Regions from separate parts of the Isoptericola sp. NPDC056618 genome, predicted to be linked through region 3. Evidence: riboswitches for the same ligand, from Rfam matches in the RefSeq annotation. Region 3 holds a riboswitch; each other region holds the start of a gene.

What was found. Region 3 has a riboswitch for S-adenosylmethionine ahead of ACFQ8T_RS04575 (LLM class flavin-dependent oxidoreductase). Riboswitches for the same ligand answer to the same signal wherever they lie in the genome.
Region 1: it holds a riboswitch for S-adenosylmethionine, as region 3 does, so the genes downstream of both, ACFQ8T_RS02265 (methylenetetrahydrofolate reductase) here and ACFQ8T_RS04575 (LLM class flavin-dependent oxidoreductase) in region 3, are expected to answer to the same signal.
Region 2: it holds a riboswitch for S-adenosylmethionine, as region 3 does, so the genes downstream of both, ACFQ8T_RS09825 (aminotransferase class V-fold PLP-dependent enzyme) here and ACFQ8T_RS04575 (LLM class flavin-dependent oxidoreductase) in region 3, are expected to answer to the same signal.

The regions. Positions count from the first base shown of each region.
Region 1 is NZ_JBHTVZ010000001.1:488,128-493,512, forward strand. Features, by position in the region: gene metE (5-methyltetrahydropteroyltriglutamate--homocysteine S-methyltransferase) at 1-501, opposite strand, end outside; gene ACFQ8T_RS02265 (methylenetetrahydrofolate reductase) at 530-1,576, opposite strand; SAM riboswitch class I at 1,582-1,688, opposite strand; gene ACFQ8T_RS02270 (NADP-dependent oxidoreductase) at 1,782-2,693, opposite strand; gene ACFQ8T_RS02275 (YbdD/YjiX family protein) at 2,735-2,989, opposite strand; gene ACFQ8T_RS02280 (carbon starvation CstA family protein) at 2,973-5,243, opposite strand.
Region 2 is NZ_JBHTVZ010000006.1:7,931-13,315, reverse strand. Features, by position in the region: gene ACFQ8T_RS09845 (class I SAM-dependent methyltransferase) at 1-17, opposite strand, end outside; gene ACFQ8T_RS09840 (O-succinylhomoserine sulfhydrylase) at 71-1,336, opposite strand; gene ACFQ8T_RS09835 (rhodanese-like domain-containing protein) at 1,333-1,812, opposite strand; gene ACFQ8T_RS09830 (hypothetical protein) at 2,079-2,249, shown strand; SAM riboswitch class IV at 2,424-2,540, shown strand; gene ACFQ8T_RS09825 (aminotransferase class V-fold PLP-dependent enzyme) at 2,575-4,017, shown strand; gene ACFQ8T_RS09820 (CsbD family protein) at 4,091-4,264, opposite strand; gene ACFQ8T_RS09815 (NAD(P)-dependent oxidoreductase) at 4,376-5,272, opposite strand; gene ACFQ8T_RS09810 (MerR family transcriptional regulator) at 5,322-5,385, shown strand, end outside.
Region 3 is NZ_JBHTVZ010000002.1:327,370-332,754, reverse strand. Features, by position in the region: gene ACFQ8T_RS04585 (amino acid ABC transporter permease) at 1-289, opposite strand, end outside; gene ACFQ8T_RS04580 (DUF1684 domain-containing protein) at 286-1,218, opposite strand; gene ACFQ8T_RS04575 (LLM class flavin-dependent oxidoreductase) at 1,313-2,575, opposite strand; SAM riboswitch class IV at 2,912-3,025, opposite strand; gene ACFQ8T_RS04570 (GTP pyrophosphokinase family protein) at 3,330-4,058, shown strand; gene ACFQ8T_RS04565 (MmcQ/YjbR family DNA-binding protein) at 4,065-4,493, shown strand; gene ACFQ8T_RS04560 (LacI family DNA-binding transcriptional regulator) at 4,507-5,118, opposite strand; gene ACFQ8T_RS04555 (PfkB family carbohydrate kinase) at 5,215-5,385, shown strand, end outside.

The DNA of each region.
Region 1 (5,385 bases), on a different contig from region 3:
CTCCTTGGCCTCGGCGTACTCGCGCACGATGCGGTGGTCGGCGAACGAGACCGGCGTCGTCTCGCTGATCTCCGGCACGAGGTAGTGGTAGTTCGTGTCGAACCACTTGGTCATCTCGAGCGGGGCGTCCTCGCCGCGGCCCCGGGCCACGGTGAAGTAGCCGTCGAGCTCGAGCGAGCCGTCCTCGTCGTCGAGCAGGTCGCGGAACCGCTCGGGAACGGCGCCCAGCAGCGCGACGACGTCGAGCACCTGGTCGTAGTAGGAGAACGACCCGGGCACGGAGCCGTCGTCGGGGTTCAGGCCGAGGTCGACGAGACGGCGGGCCGTCTCGCGGCGCAGCGTGCCGGCCGCGACCTCCAGGTCGACGGCGTCGGTGCGCCCGGCCCAGAACGACTCCACGGCCTTCTTGAGCTCGCGGCGGCGCCCGATGCGCGGGTAGCCGAGGATCGTGCCACCGGGAAATGCCGTGGCGGGGGTGGGGCTTGTCGGTGTGGTGGACATGAGCACTCCAGAGTTCGGGCTCCGCGCGTCAGACGGCGGGAGCCTGGGTCGGGATGCTCGGTACCCACGGCCTTCTGGCCAGGTCCGCGCCGTCCGACATGGCGTCGGCCGGCGCCGGTCCGCCGAGGTGGACACCCTCGAGCAGGTCCAGAGCGGGACGGTACTTGTTGAACGTGTACACGTGGATGCCGGGTGCGCCCGCGTCGAGCACGCGCTGTGCGAGCTCCACGGCGCGCGCGGTCCCGTAGGCGTGCTGGGCCTCCGGGTCCGGCAGGGCGTCGAGCGCGTCCAGCAGGTGCCGGGGCGCGCGGACGCCGGTGAGCTCCTCGACGCGACGGAGCCGGCGCGGCTCGGTCGTGGGCAGCTGCCCGGCGAGGATCGGGATCGTCACTCCGGCCGCGCGGGCCTCGGCGACGAAGTCGGTGTAGGAGCCGGCCTCGTAGAAGAGCTGCGTGATGGCGAAGCTCGCCCCCGCGTCCTGCTTCTCCTTGAGGCGCCGGACCTCCTGGGCCCGGGTGGTGCCCGCCTGCACGTTGCCGTCGACGAACGTCGCGACGGCGATCGTCATCGGGCGGGCGGCGCCGCGCAGCGCGGCCCCGGGGTCGGTCGCGCAGCGCCGGGCCTCGACCTCGCGCAGCAGGTGCACGAGCTCGATCGACGACGCGACGCCGTCGGCGGGCGGCGCCCAGTCCGGCTGGTCCTTCGGCGGGTCGCCCCGCAGGGCGAGGAACGCGCGGGTGCCGGCGTCGAGGAAGTCGTCGATGACGGCGGAGACGTCCTCCCGGTGCGCGCCCACGCAGGTCAGGTGGGCCACGGGCAGGACGGGCGTGCCCGCGAGCAGGGTGGACACGACCTGGCGTGCGGTCGCCCGGTCACCGCCGCCCGCGCCGTAGGTCACGGACACGAAGTCCGGGCGCGCGGCCACCAGCCGGCGCGCCGTCTCCCAGAACTTGGGGGCGGCGTCCGGCCGGCGCGGCGGCATGAGCTCGAACGAGACCGTCGGGCGTGCCGGCAGCGCCGGGTGAACTGCCGGCTGAGCTGCCGGGGTGGGCGAAAGGGATGCCTCTGCGACCATGCGTCACTCCATCGATCCTGGCGTGAGCACCTTCGTCCTCGGGAGGCTTCCGTCGGAGAACGGGTTGCTGCGGCGTCGTCGAGCCAGGACTCTCGGCCGCTCTGGATGGCTTGTCACGCGATCGTACGCAGCATCCGCGATACGGGCGAGGATGAGACCGCCTGCTGAGACGATCGCCGATGCGGATCGGGCGGGAACGCCCTGCTCAGGGCACCAGGACGACCTTGCCGCCCGCGCGCCCGCTCTCGACCAGCTCGTGCGCCCGCGGGGCGTCGGCCAGGGGCAGCACGGCGCCGACGGTGGTCGCCAGCTCGCCGCGGGCCAGGGCGTCGACGGCCTCGGCGAGCTCGCCGGCGTCGCGCTCGGACCGCCAGCTGGCCTGGACCCCGAGGTCCGCCGCGGCGTCGTCGGCGATGGTGACGATCCGGTCCGTGCCGCCGCGCAGCGCGATCGAGTCGGGGAGCACGCCCGCGCCGGTGGTGTCGAGGACGGCGTCCACGCCGTCGGGGGCGAGGGCGCGCACCCGTTCCACGAGCCCGGCGCCGTAGGTGGTGGGCGTCGCGCCGAGCGCGGCGACCCTGTCCTGGTTCCGCGGCGACGCCGTGCCGATCACGCGGGCGCCGCGGCGGACGGCGAGCTGGACGACCAGCGCGCCCACCGACCCGGACGCCCCGTGCACGAGCAGCGTCTCGCCCGGCCGGACGTCGAGGAGGCGCAGCACGCGGGTCGCGGTCTCGGCCGCGACGGGGACCGTGACGGCGTCGGTCGCGGCGAGCCCGTCGGGCACGCGCGCGAAGACCGACGTGAGGGCGAGCTCCGCGTACCCGCCGCCGACGGCGAACCCGACCACGCGGTCGCCGGGCGCGACGCCGGTCAGGCCCTCCCCGGCGGGTGGGCCGACCTGGTCGACGACCCCCGCCACCTCCAGGCCCGGCACGACGGGCGACGTCGGCGGCGGGCCGCCGGTCGTGCCGGCGCGGGACTTCACGTCCCAGCCGTTGACGGCCGCGGCCTCGACGCGCACGCGCACCTGGCCGGGCCCGGCCTGAGGGTCGGGGGCGTCGGCGAGATGCAGCACCTCGGGGCCGCCGTGGGATTCGAACACGATCGCGCGCACGCGCCCATCCTGGCGCGGCGGGCGCCGTCGCGCCCGCCCGCTCAGCAGCAGCGCGAGCCGGGGTTGCGGTCCTGGGCCGCGTAGTGCTCGCGCCAGAACTCGCGCTCGCCCATCGGCTCCCGGTCGGGGTGGGCCGCCCGCTCGTGCGCCACGTACGTCGCGTAGGCGCCCTCGCCCATCACCTGCCGCACGTACCAGCGCAGGTTCGTCCACCCCGCCGACGCCGCCCGGGCCAGTGCCCGGGCGGCGTCGCGCGCGGTGGCGCCGACGGTGCGGGCGTCAGTGGTGCCCGGCACCGCTGGTCTCCCGCAGTCCGGCGTCGACCCACTCCTTCTCGATCCGCTTCTCCTCGGCCGTCGCGAAGAGGTTCGCCGGGGCGAACCGCCGGGACGCGACGGGCGCGTCCTCGTGGTTCTCGCCGCCGCCGTCGCGGAACGCCTTGATCGTCACGACCACCGACGCGAGGATCACGACGATCGACAGCACCACGAACACGATCGACAGGGTGCCCTGCACGAAGGTGTTGCGGACCACGGCCTCCATCGCCGCGACGTCGGGGGCGGTGCCGAACGACGTCTCCCCGGCGGCGAGCGCGTCCTGGAACGCCCGGTGCTGCGCCCAGTACCCGACCTGGGGCACGTCCGAGAAGATCTTCTCGAACGACGCCCAGATGGTGATGAGCGCCGTGAAGGCGAGCGGCACGGCCACGATCCACAGCCACGCCCAGTAGGCGCGGCCGCGCTTGGCGACGATGGCGAGCACGACGGCGAGGGCGATCGCCGCGAGCAGCTGGTTCGCGATGCCGAACAGCGGGAAGAACGTGTTGATGCCGCCGAGCGGGTCGGTGACGCCGAGATAGAGGATCGTGCCCCAGCCCGCGACCATGATCGCGGTGCAGACCCAGACCCCTGGTCGCCAGCTCACGTCCTTGAACCGCGGGGCCATGTTCCCGATGGTGTCCTGCAGCATGAAGCGGGCCACGCGGGTGCCGGCGTCGACGGCGGTGAGGATGAACAGCGCCTCGAACATGATCGCGAAGTGGTACCAGAAGCCCATCATCGCGGTGCCGCCGACGAGCTGGTGCATGATCGTCGCCAGGCCGAGCGCGAGCGTCGGCGCGCCGCCGGTGCGGGACACGATCGACGGCTCGCCCACCTGGCTGGCCAGGGTGCTCAGGGTGTCGGGCGTGAGGTTGACGCCGGCGAGGCCGAGCGAGTTCACGAACGCGACCGCGCCCTCGATGGTGCCGCCCGTGGCCGCGGCCGACGAGTTCATCGCGAAGTACACGCCCCGGTCGATCGAGATCGCGGCGACCAGCGCCATGATCGCGACGAACGACTCCATGAGCATGCCGCCGTAGCCGATGAAGCGCGTCTGGCGCTCCTTCTCCACGAGCTTCGGCGTCGTGCCCGACGAGATGAGCGCGTGGAAGCCGGACAGGGCGCCGCACGCGATCGTCACGAAGAGGAACGGCCACAGGTTGCCGGCCACGACCGGGCCGGTCTCGGAGCCGGCGAACTCGCTGATCGCGGGCACCGAGATCTCGGGGCGCACGATGACGACGGCGCCCGCGAGGACCACGATGACGCCCACCTTCATGAAGGTGGACAGGTAGTCGCGCGGGGCGAGCAGCAGCCACACCGGCAGGACGGCGGCCACGAAGCCGTAGACGATGACGCCGACGGCGATCGTGGTGCGGTCGAGGGTGAACACGTCCGCGCCCCACGCCGTGTCGGCGACCATGCCGCCGCCGATGATCGCGGCGAGCAGCAGGACGAAGCCGATGAGGGAGACCTCGGTGATCTTGCCCGGGCGCAGGAACCGCAGGTAGACGCCCATGAACAGCGCGATCGGGATCGTCATCGAGACGCTGAACACGCCCCACGGGCTCTCGCCGAGGGCGTTGACGACCACGAGGGCCAGGATCGCCACGATGATGATCATGATGAGCAGGGACGCGACGATCGCGGCGACGCCGCCGATCCGCCCGAGCTCCTCGCGCGCCATCTGGCCGATGGTGCGGCCGCCGCGGCGCATGGAGAAGAACAGCACCGTGTAGTCCTGCACGGCGCCCGCGAGCACCACGCCGACGATGATCCAGATGGTGCCGGGCAGGTACCCCATCTGCGCGGCGAGGACCGGGCCCACCAGCGGGCCGGCGCCGGCGATGGCGGCGAAGTGGTGGCCGAACAGCACGCGGCGGTCGGTGGGGACGAAGTCCTTGCCGTCCTCCTGCGTCTCGGCGGGGGTGGCGCGCCGGTCGTCGGGGCGCGTGATGTACCGCTCGATGACCTTCGAGTAGAAGCGGTACCCGATGAGGTACGTGCACACCGACGCGAAGACGAACCAGATCGCGTTGATCGTCTCGCCGCGGACCAGCGCGATCATCACCCACGCGACGCCGCCGAGCAGCGCGATCGCCGCCCAGAGCGCGATCTTCGCGGGCGTCCAGCGGGGCTTGAGGTCCTCGGCCGGGACGGCCGTCGGGGGGAGCGCAGGGTCGGGGACGATGTCGTCCGTCGCCGTGGTGGCTCCGGGATCTGCTGACAAGGTGAGCCTCCAAGGCGTCGCGTCGTCGGGACCCGACACAGGATAGGGGGTGAAGAAAGGGTGACGGAACGCCCGGAACCTGGACGGTGCGGTGACGGCCGTGGTAACCGGCCCCCGGGCCCGCGGTGGAGCACGCGACGCC
Region 2 (5,385 bases), on a different contig from region 3:
AAGATCGCGTCGGGCACGGGTCGACCGTAGGCACGGCCGACCCGGGCGGCCCAGGGAATTCCTGGGATCCTCAGGCGCGCAGGGCCTGCTCCACGTCCTCGACGATGTCGCGCGGGTCCTCGAGACCGATCGACAGCCGCACGGTGGTCTCGGCGATGCCGACCTTGGCGCGGCCCTCCGGGCCGAGCTTGCGGTGCGTCGTCGTGGCGGGGTGCGTGATGATCGACTTCGCGTCGCCGAGGTTGTTGGAGATGTCGACGACCTGCAGGGCGTCGAGGAACGCGAACGTCCGCTTCTTCGCCTCCGCCGGCTCGGTGCCCTCGGGCACCGCGAGGTCGAACGTCACGACCGTGCCGCCGCCCGACTGCTGCGCCTTGGCGAGCTCGTGCTGCGGGTGCGAGGGCAGGAACGGGTAGCGCACGCCGGTCACGCCGTCGAGCTCCTCGAGCGCGGTCGCGACCTCCAGCGCCGCCGCATTCTGGGCGCGCACGCGCACGTCGAGCGTCTCCAGGCCCTTGAGCAGCACCCACGCGTTGAACGGGCTCAGCGACGGGCCGGTGTTGCGCACGAACGTCTGCACCGGCCCGGTGAGGAACTCCTCCGAGCCGAGGATCGCGCCGCCGAGCACACGGCCCTGGCCGTCGATGTGCTTGGTGGCCGAGTACACGACGACGTCGGCGCCGAGCTCGAGCGGCTTCTGCAGGACGGGCGTCGCGAACACGTTGTCCACCACGACGACGGCGCCCGCGGCGTGCGCGAGCTCCGCCACCCGCCGCACGTCGACGAGGTCCTGCATGGGGTTGGACGGCGACTCGAAGAACACGACGTCGGCCGGCGTGGCGAGGGCCTCCTCCCACTGGGAGGTCACGTGCCCGTCGACCAGGTCGACGCGCACCCCCCACTTGGCGAGGATCTCGTCGTAGATGACGTTCGTCGACCCGAACAGGGCCCGCGCCGACACGATGCGCGAACCGCTGGAGACCAGCGCGGCGAGGGTGTTGAACACCGCCGACATGCCCGACGCCGTGGCGTAGCAGGCCTCGGCGCCCTCGATGAGGCGCAGCCGCTCCTCGAACGTGTGCACCGTCGGGTTGCCGTACCTCGAGTACAGGAACTGGGACCGCTCGCCGGCGAACGCGGCCTCGGCGTCCGCTGCCGAGCCGTAGGTGTACCCCTGGGTGAGGAACAGGCCCTCGGACATCTCCTGGAAGTCCGAGCGACGGTGCCCGCCGCGCACGGCGAGCGTCGCGGGCCGCACCGTGGCGGGCAGCGGGCGCGAGCCGCCGAAGGTCGTGGGGTCGGCGCCCGGGCCGGTCGGGACCTGCGCGTCGCTCATCGCGCCTGCTCCGCGGCCTGCTGCGTCGCGGCGGCGTCGTACGCGCCCCAGGGCAGGCCGCGCACCTTCCAGCCCTCGCGGTCGCGCACGCCGTCGAAACCGGGACCGCCCTCGAAGCCCTCGAGCACGTTGTACGCCGGGCCCAGGCCCGACGACGTCGCGAGCCGCGCCGCCCCGATGGAGCGCTGGCCGGAGCGACAGAGGAAGACGAGCGGTCGGTCCGCGGTGACGCCCGCGGCGGCGAGCTCGGCGAGGAAGCCGGCGTTCGGGCGCCCGCCCGCCTGCACCCACTCGACGAAGAGCGGCTCCTTGCCGGCGGTCGCGGTGTCGGGCACGCCGATGGCGCGCCACTCGCCCTCGGTGCGCACGTCCACCAGGACGGCGTCCGGGTCGCCGGCGAGCAGGTCCCACGCCTGCTGCGGGGTGAGGTCGCCGGCGTAGCCCTCGGCGGGGCGGGGATCGATCTGGGTGCTCATCGCAGTCCTCCCATCGGTCGTGGCGGTAGCACCCTCGTCCGGTACGGCCGCCGTCGCCGGCGACCGGCCCGCGGGTTGCTGCGGCGTCGACGTGCCACGTCACTCGGCCGCTCGGGATGGTCCTGGCGATCGTACGACAGCCGTCCGCCTGCTGGTCACCCCGTCTCGGGAGGCGAACGTCGCGCGTCCCCGGTGGGCCCCGCCTTCCGTGAAAGGTAAAGTCACGGTCAGGTTCCGGAAATGACCGCGCCCACAGGAGGCGCGCCATGGCCATCCTCGCCACGATCAAGGGCTGGTTCCGGCGCGAGCGGGAGGAGCCGCTGGAACGCCCTCGCGACCTGCCGCCGCCGCGCCCCGAGGGCGGGCGCCCGTACGAGGCGCCCTTCCCCCAGGGCGCGGACAACGTGCTCGGCTGGCGCGACGGCCCCGGCATCTGACCCGCGGTCCGCCCGCGTCGGGTCGGCCGCCCTCGCCGACGTGGGCCTGCGGGGGCGCGCCGGAGGGCAGGACGGTGCCAGGGGGCGCGCGGCCGGCGTCCCACGCGCCCGCATCGTGAGAAGGGCCGGGGCTCCGCTTGACCGTGGGGTGCTGCGCACGCACGATGGGCGGCAGGTCAAGAGCGCCAGCGCGAAGCCCCGGCTCGCTGGCCGGCAACCCTCCTCTCGCGGCGGGGTGCCCCGGGTGACGACCTGGCCCCGCGCCGTCCGGCGTACGGGCAAGCGCGGGGAGCCACCTCCCCGGCACGACCGAGGAGGACCACGCATGACCACGCTCACCACTGCGCCTGCGGTGCCCGCCACGCGCGCCGCCGCCGTGCACGACGTCGCCCCCGTGCTGCCCGTCGTCGGCGGCGACACGCTCGTGCCGCTCGTCGACGGCCGCCAGGTGCCGTACGCCAACCTCGACGTCGCGGCATCGGCGCCCGCCCTGCAGGCCGTGGCGGACCGGGTCGCGCGCGTGCTGCCGCTGTACGCCAGCGTGCACCGCGGCGCCGGTTACCTGTCCCAGGTCTCGACCGCCCTGTACGAGACGGCGCGCCGCACGATCGGCGCGTTCGTCGGCGCCCGCGAGGACGACCTCACGATCGTCACCCGCAACACGACGGACTCGCTCAACCTGCTCGCGGGCTGCGTGCCCGCCGACCCGGCCACCGGCGAGCCGGGCCGCGTCCTCGTGCTCGACATCGAGCACCACGCCAACCTTCTGCCCTGGCAGCGCGTCACCGACGCGACCGTCGTCACCGGCGGGCCGTCCGTGTCGGCCACCCTCGCGGAGATCGAGGAGGAGCTGAGCTCCGCCGCCGCGGCGGGCCGTCCCTACGCCCTGCTGGCGCTCACCGGCGCGTCGAACGTGACCGGCGAGGCGCTGCCCGTGGCCGACGTCGTCGCCGCGGCGCACGGAGCGGGCGCGCGCGTCGTGCTCGACGGTGCCCAGCTGGTGCCGCACCGCCGCTTCTCGCTCGCGGGGACGGGCGTCGACTACGTCGCCTTCTCGGGCCACAAGACGTACGCGCCCTTCGGGGCGGGCGCCCTGGTCGGACGGCGCGACTGGCTCGACGCCGGCACCCCGTACCTCGCCGGCGGCGGGGCCGTGCGCCGGGTGCGCACCACCACCACCGAGTGGCACGAGGGCCCCGCCCGGCACGAGGCGGGCTCGCCCAACGTCGTGGGCGCGGTGGCGCTCGCGGCCGCGTGCGACGAGCTCGCCGCCCTCGATCCGTGGGTCGCCGGCGAGCACGAGGACGCCCTGCGGCGCCGGCTCGTGGACGGGCTGGGCGAGGTCGAGCGCGTCGAGGTCGTGCACGTGTGGGACGACGCCGTCGACCCGGTGGGGGTCGTCACGTTCACCGTCACCGGGTACGACCCGGGCCTCGTCGCCGCGTACCTGTCCGCCGAGCACGGCATCGGCGTGCGCGACGGGCGGTTCTGCGCCCACCCCCTGCTCGGCCGCCTCGGGTTCGACGCCGGCGCCGTGCGCGCGTCGGTGGGCCTCGGGACGGCGGGCGAGGAGGTCGAGCGGCTCGTCGCGGCCGTCCGCTCGCTCGTGACCGAGGGGCCGCAGGCGCGGTACGACGTCGTGGACGGGCTGTGGGTCGTCGTCGACGATCCCCGCCCCGTGCCCGACGGCTCCGGCCTCGAGGGGCTGCTCGCCACCGCCGCGCTGGGCGCCGACGAAGCCTTCGGCTGCCTGCCCGACGACCTCTGAGCAGTCGGTCCCGCCCCAGCGGGGCATGACGACGGGGCGCCACTGTGCGGTGGCGCCCCGTCGTGTCAGCGGGTCACTTCTTGAACGCGTCCTTGGTGTCGTCGCCCGCCTGCTTGAGGTTCGCGCTGGCCTGCTGGGCCTTGCCCTCGGCCTCCTTGCTCTCGTCGCCGGTGAGCTTGCCCGTGGCTTCCTTGACCTTGCCTTCGGCCTCTTCCGCGAGGTGCTTGGCCTTGTCTCCCAGTCCCATCGGGGCTCCTTCCGTCATACGAACGACCTCGAAGACCGACCGTAGGCGCGTGCCCGCCGGCTCGCACGCCGACGTCTCAGGTCGTGGGTCCTCCGGGTGGCGGCCGGCAGGTCAGGGCGCCGGGCGGCCGAACTCCTCGATCAGCACCGGGTACTGCTCGTGACCGTGGCCCGCGGCGACGCCACGGTCCGCCACGGCCTTGAGCAGTCTCGGCAGCTCGGTGCTCACGCCCAGCGCCTCGCTCTCCTCGACGAGGTGCGCCATCGCGCGCACGTCCGTCTCGAGGGCGGAGGCCTCGGCCGGGAAGCTGCCGCTGTCGACCTGCTCCGCGTAGCCGGGCAGCCAACCGGCCACGCCCTCCGCGATCTGCCGGGCGAACGGCGCGAAGGCGGCGGCGTCCACCCCGGCCGTGCGGAGCATGGCGGTGCCGTGCAGCCACGCGTCGAGGACGCTCCACATCATCGTGAGGCCGGCCGCGTCGTAGAGGGATGCCAGCCCGGGGTCCTCGCCGAGGTGGGTGACGGTGCCGAGCGCCGCGAGCGTGGCCGCGTGCGCGTCGAAGTCCGCCCGGGGCCCGCTGTGCAGGACGACCGCGTCCGCCGTCCCGATCGCGGAGGGCACGGCCATGATCGCGCCGTCGAGGTATCGCGCTCCGCGTCGGGCGGCCCACCGGGCGGTCTCCCTGGCCTGCGAGGAGCTGCTGGACGTGAGGTTGACCAGCGGGGCGCCGGTGACGTCGACGCCGTCCTGGCCGATCAGCTCGCGCACGGCGGCGTCGTCGGTGAGGCAGACGATCGTCAGGGCGCCGGGACGCACCGCCGCGGCCGCCGAGGGCGCCAGGCGCGCGCCGTCCGCCACCAGGGCGTCGGCCTTGGCGGCGGTGCGGTTCCACACGGTGGTGGGGTGCCCGGCCCGGAGGAACGCGCCGGCGAGCGCGCGACCCATGAGGCCGAGACCGACGACGGAGACGGGGGCGGGGGGCGACGGCTTGTGGGTTCTGGTGACCATGGCAGCATCGTCGACGTTCATACCGGTGTGAAGGTCAAGGGGGAGCGGGATGCGGATCGGGGAGCTGAGCCGCCGCACGGGCGTGCGGACGCACCAGCTGCGCTACTACGAGG
Region 3 (5,385 bases):
GCCGGATCGTCGCCCAGGCGCCGGACAGGATCGAGGGCCAGGTGAGGTACTGCGCGACGACGTCCCACTCCCACCGGTCGTTGGTGAGCAGCGAGCTGACGACCATCGCCAGCAGCACGGCCACGCCGGCCGTCGCGACCCAGCGCCCCGGGTGGCGGGCGGGGACGATGCGCAGGGCCGCGTACGGGGTGGCCGCGGCGTCCCGAGCCGGTGCTGCGGGCCCCGGACCCTGTGCGCCAGGAGTCTGTGTGCCAGGAGTCTGTGCGCCCGGCGTCGTGACGGCGGTCATCGCGGCGCCCTCTCCCCCGCCGTGACGGCGAACGGGACGTGGTTGCCCGGGGGCGGGGCGGGGCACGTGCCGTGGTCGCTGAACGCGTACGGCAGGTTGACGGCGTGGTTGAGGTCGAGGCGTGCGACGCCCGTGTCGCCCGGGGTCAGGGACCCGCGGAGCTCGGGGCGCGCCACGCGCCAGGGCGCGACGCCAGGGGCCTCGTCGCTGAAGAGCAGCGTCGGGGCGCCCCCCGGGGAGCCGGTCAGGACGAGCGTGACCGTCCGGTCGCCGCGCGTCAGGTCGAGCTCGCCGACCGCCTGCAGCCGGTGCACCAGGCCGGGGCGGGCGGCCCCGACCACGAGCTCGCGGGGTTCGTCGTACAGGCGGACGGGCGCCTCGACCTCCCACGAGAGGTCGTGGTCGAAGACGGGCACCCCGGCGAAGTCGAGGCGCGTGCGGGCGTGCGGGTCGCGCAGCCTGATCGCGAGGCGTCCGGTGCGCCGCACCAGCTCGATCGCCACCGCGGCCGTCTCCCCTGCCTGCTGGTGGTCCGGGTCGGCGCCGTCGACGGGCTCGCGCCCGGAGGGCAGGAACGTCCCCAGGACGACGCTGCCCCCCTCGGGGACGTCGCCGTCGTACGCGCCGTCCACTACCTCCGGCCCCCGGACCCGGGGACCGCCGGTCTCCCCCGGCCGCAGGTGCGCGCCGGCGGCGTCGGCGAGCCACAGCCCGGGCACGCCTGGCAGCGGCTCCGGTCGCGAGGGCAGCCAGTGGAACCCCGCCAGGCTCAGCCAGCCGTGGGGCGCGGCGAGCGCGCGCTCGCGGTCGGCCCGCCGGCGCGCGCGCCGGGCCACGGCAGGACCGGCGACAGGATCGGCGGCCGGTGCGTGGGCAGGGGCGCCTGCGGGGTCGGTGGGGCGGACGCGCGGTGCGTCGGTGACGGTCATCGGGGACCTCCGGTCACAAGAGGGCGTGCGGCGTCGCGGCGGGTGTCGGCGACGCGGGCGGCGGGGGCGACGTGGCGGGCGTGGGTGCGGGCGGTCACGCGCGCACCAGCCGGGAGTCGGCGGTTCGGCCCGCCCGGGCGCGCGGCCGCGCGTGCGCCGACGCGGGGGCGACGACGGCGCTGCCGGCGCTGCCGGCAGGCCCCACGTCCGGCAGCCCGAGGGTCGCGCGGAGCGTGCGCGGCGCCGGTGACGCCACCGCCCGCACGCCGTCGCGCACGAGGCGCGGGAGCACACCGTCGACGAGGGCGTCCAGGTCCGGGCCGAGCGACGAGGGCCGCAGCAGGAACCCGTCGGACGCGCCGGCGTCCCGCCAGTCCACGATCGTCTCGGCGAGGTCGTCGGGGGTGCCGGCCACCACGAGCAGCCCGCCGGAGATCTCCGGGCCCTCGAGGGCCTCGACCAGCTCGAGCCGCGCCTGCGCGCTGGCGCGGTCCTCGGCCAGCACGACGTACGCCTCGGTGAGCACGCGCAGCGTGTCGGGGTCGCGGCCCGCGGCCTCGGCAGCGTCGCGCAGCCGGGAGCGCAGCCGGACGGCGCGGGCCGGCGCGGTGGCCGCGACGCGCACGACGTCCGCCGTCCGGGCGGCGAGGTCGAGCGCGGCCTCGCTCCGGGCGGAGACGACGACGGGCGGCCGGCCCTGCCGCGTCCCGGCGCCCCGGGGCCCGTCGGCGGCCCGGCTCTCGGCAGGCCGGTGCCGGCGCACGGCGAAGCGGATGCCGTCGTGGTCCACGCGGAAGCGCCCCTCGTCGTCGACGGCGACGGCGCCGGCGGTGTCACCCGCGTTCGGCCCGGTCCCCGTCGCGAGCCCGTCCCAGTGCCGCACGACCTGTGCCGCGACGCCGCGGGCCTGCTCCGCCCACGCGTCGTCCTGCACCACGGCGCCGGTGGGGAGCCCGACCTGCCACCCGGCACGGCCGGAGCTCGCCTGGTCGACGCGGGCGACGGCCTGGGCGACGTGCGCCGGGTCCACGTGCGCGGTGTCGACGGCGGCGACCAGCCCGGCCCGCGTCGTGTGGGGGGCCACCCGTGCGGCGGCCACGGCCGCGTCGAGCCGCCCGGTCACCTGCCGCCGGCCCGGGTGCAGCAGGAAGCCCTCGTCGAGGGTGACGAGGTCGAGGCCGCCGCCGTCGGCGGTGCGCACGAGCTGGACGAAGCGCTCGGCGTCGAACGACCGGGGCTGCACGATGCCGCGCGCTCGGTGCACGCCGGGCCGGGCGCCGGCCGCCGTGAGGTCGACGCCGACGACGAGAGCGGACGGGGTGCTGGGGGTGGACGTCGAGGGCAGGGAGGAGGGCACGTCGGCTCCGATCAGGGCGCGGCGGACGGACGCACTCGGGCGCGGGTCGTGGACCTGCGGGTGCGCGCCACCGCCGGGAGGGCACGGGGAGGAAGGCCCGCCGGGACCGGCGGGCGGGGCCGTCTGCGGCCGGGGCCCGGCAGGTGCCGGGCCGTCGAGGAGGGTCGTCCGCCGCGAGGGGCGGACGATCAGGCCGCGATCAGCGGCGTCGACACCACGCCCGGGCGGACGCCGAGGTCACCGGCGAGGCGGACGGCACGTGCCGGGACGACAGGGGGCGCACGGTGGTGGCGTCGCGGTGCATGCTCGTCCTCTCCTGCTCCCCGCCGGGGCGGGGGTCGCGTGTTGCCGTGCCGTCGGCGACGGCCGGCCTGGTCCTCACCCGGGGCACCCGCCCGCGCTGGGGGTTGCCGTCCGACGAGCCGGGGCTTCGCGTCGGAGCTCGTGACCACCCGGGACGTCCGGCCGCACCACCTGGGGCGCCGCGGTCGTCCGACCCGGTGCGCAGGAACGTAGGTCTCCGGAAGGGGGGTGTCAACGGTTCGTCCCGACCGTCTCGAATACCGAACAGTCCCGACCGGTTTTATCGGATTCTCGAGCGCCAGGAAACCTGGCTACCGTGGTGCCCGTGAGCCAGGACGCAGGGCAGGACGCACGGCAGGACGCACGGCAGGACGCACCGCACGAGCACCGGGACGGCGCCTCCCAGGACGCAGCACCGGAGACCCCGCACCACTCCCCCGAGGCCGCGGAGATCCGGGCTCTCGTCGACCGCCTGCGGCGGCTCGTGCTGACGTACAAGTTCGGGATCGACGAGGTCATGACCAAGATCTCGATCCTGCGCGACGAGTTCCGGCACATGCAGAACTACAACCCGGTCGAGCACGTCAGCTCGCGCCTCAAGTCGCTCGAGTCGATCGTCGCCAAGTGCCGGCGCAAGGGCATCCCGCTGACGCCCGAGGGCGTGCGCGAGCACATGTTCGACGTCGCCGGCGTGCGGGTGACCTGCAGCTTCGTCTCCGACATCTACAAGGTGCGGGACATGCTCATGAACCAGGCCGACCTCACGGTCCTGGAGGAGCGCGACTACATCGCCCACCCCAAGGCGAACGGCTACAAGTCCCTGCACCTCATCGTGCAGGTGCCGGTCTACCTGTCCGACCGGGTCGAGCACGTCATCGTGGAGATCCAGCTGCGCACCATCGCCATGGACTTCTGGGCGAGCCTGGAGCACAAGATCTACTACAAGTACGCGCGCGACGTGCCGCGCCACCTCACGGACTCGCTCAAGCTCGCCGCCGACGTCGCGTCGTCCCTCGACAGCTCCATGGAGCGGATCCACGACGAGGTGAAGGCGATCGCGGGCGCCGAGGAGCCGGTCGAGCACCGCGACTCGCTGCTCACCCCCGAGGAGATGCTCCGCAACTTCTGGAGCGCCGCCGAGGTCGAGGGCGACGCGCTGCGCACGTCCCGACAGGACTGACACGGCGTGGGCCCCACGCAGCACCAGGACGTCGCCGCCGCCACCGCGCTCGCGCTGCCGGGCGTCACCCGCACCTGGCCGTTCGGGCCCGAGCACGACGTGTTCAAGGTCCGGGCGAAGGTCTTCTGCATGACCACGGAGGTCATGGGCACCCCGCTCGTGACGCTCAAGTGCGCGCCCGACGACGGCGAGGCGCTCCGCCAGGAGCTCGAGACCGTGACCGCCGGCTACCACATGAACAAGCGCCACTGGATCTCGCTGGCCGCGGGGCCGGGGATCACGCCGGACCTCGTGGAGGAGCTGGTCCTCGAGGCGTACGCGCTGGTCGTCGCGGCGCTCCCCCGGCGCCTGCGGCCGATCGACCTCGACGACACGGAGCGGTTCCGCACCGGACTGAGCGAGCTGATCGACGGCCGGCCCCCGGCGGGCGGCTGATCCTGCCGGCCGGTCAGGACGGGCCGGCGGTGCTCGCGCGCACCACGAGCCGCGGCTCGCACGTGACGAGCCGGTGCCGGTGGGCCTCGGGCCCGGTCTCCAGCTCCTCCAGCAGGAGCCGCACCGCCTCCCGGCCGACCGCCTCCCCCGGCTGCCGGACGGTCGACAGCGGGACGGCGGAGTCCCACGCGGCGCGGTTGTCGTCGTAGCCGATGATCGCGACGTCGTCCGGCGCCCGCAGCGAGGACGACAGCAGCAGCGACTGCAGCACGCCCACGGCGAGCAGGTCGACGTACGTGCTCTGCTTCTCCTCCGACATGTCGGAGTTCGCCAGCAGCAGGTTCAGCCCCGCCCGGCCGGCCTCCTCCTCGGCGCCTCGCGCGATGTCCAGGAAGTAGGAGTTCGCGAGGTCGATGATCACGAAGCCGAGCGTCGAGCTCCGGCCGGCCGCCAGCGACCGCGCGACGCCGTTGCGGACGAACCCGAGCTCCCGGATCGCGGCCTCGACCCGGGCCCGGGTCGCCGGGGTGACGCGCACCGTGCCGTTGAGGACGTTCGACACCGTGCCCATCGACACACCGGCGGCGCGCGCGACGTCCGAGATGCTGGGGGACGAACGTCTCACCAGGGTCGTCGCTCCTCGGGCCGGCGGGTGGGGACGAGAGGAAGGCTCGGGTCGTCCCCTCGGGCGGGCACGGGCACCTGCGCCTACGGTCCAGGCATGCCGTCCACGCCCAGGGTCTGCGTCATCGCCCCCGAGCCGCTGCTCACGATCGAGATCGAGACCGACCCGGTCCGCGACGCGCCGGAGGTCCACGTCCACCCGGGCGGTCAGGGACTGTGGGTCGCGACCATGGCACGGTCGCTGGGCGCCGAGGTCGTGGTGTGCGGG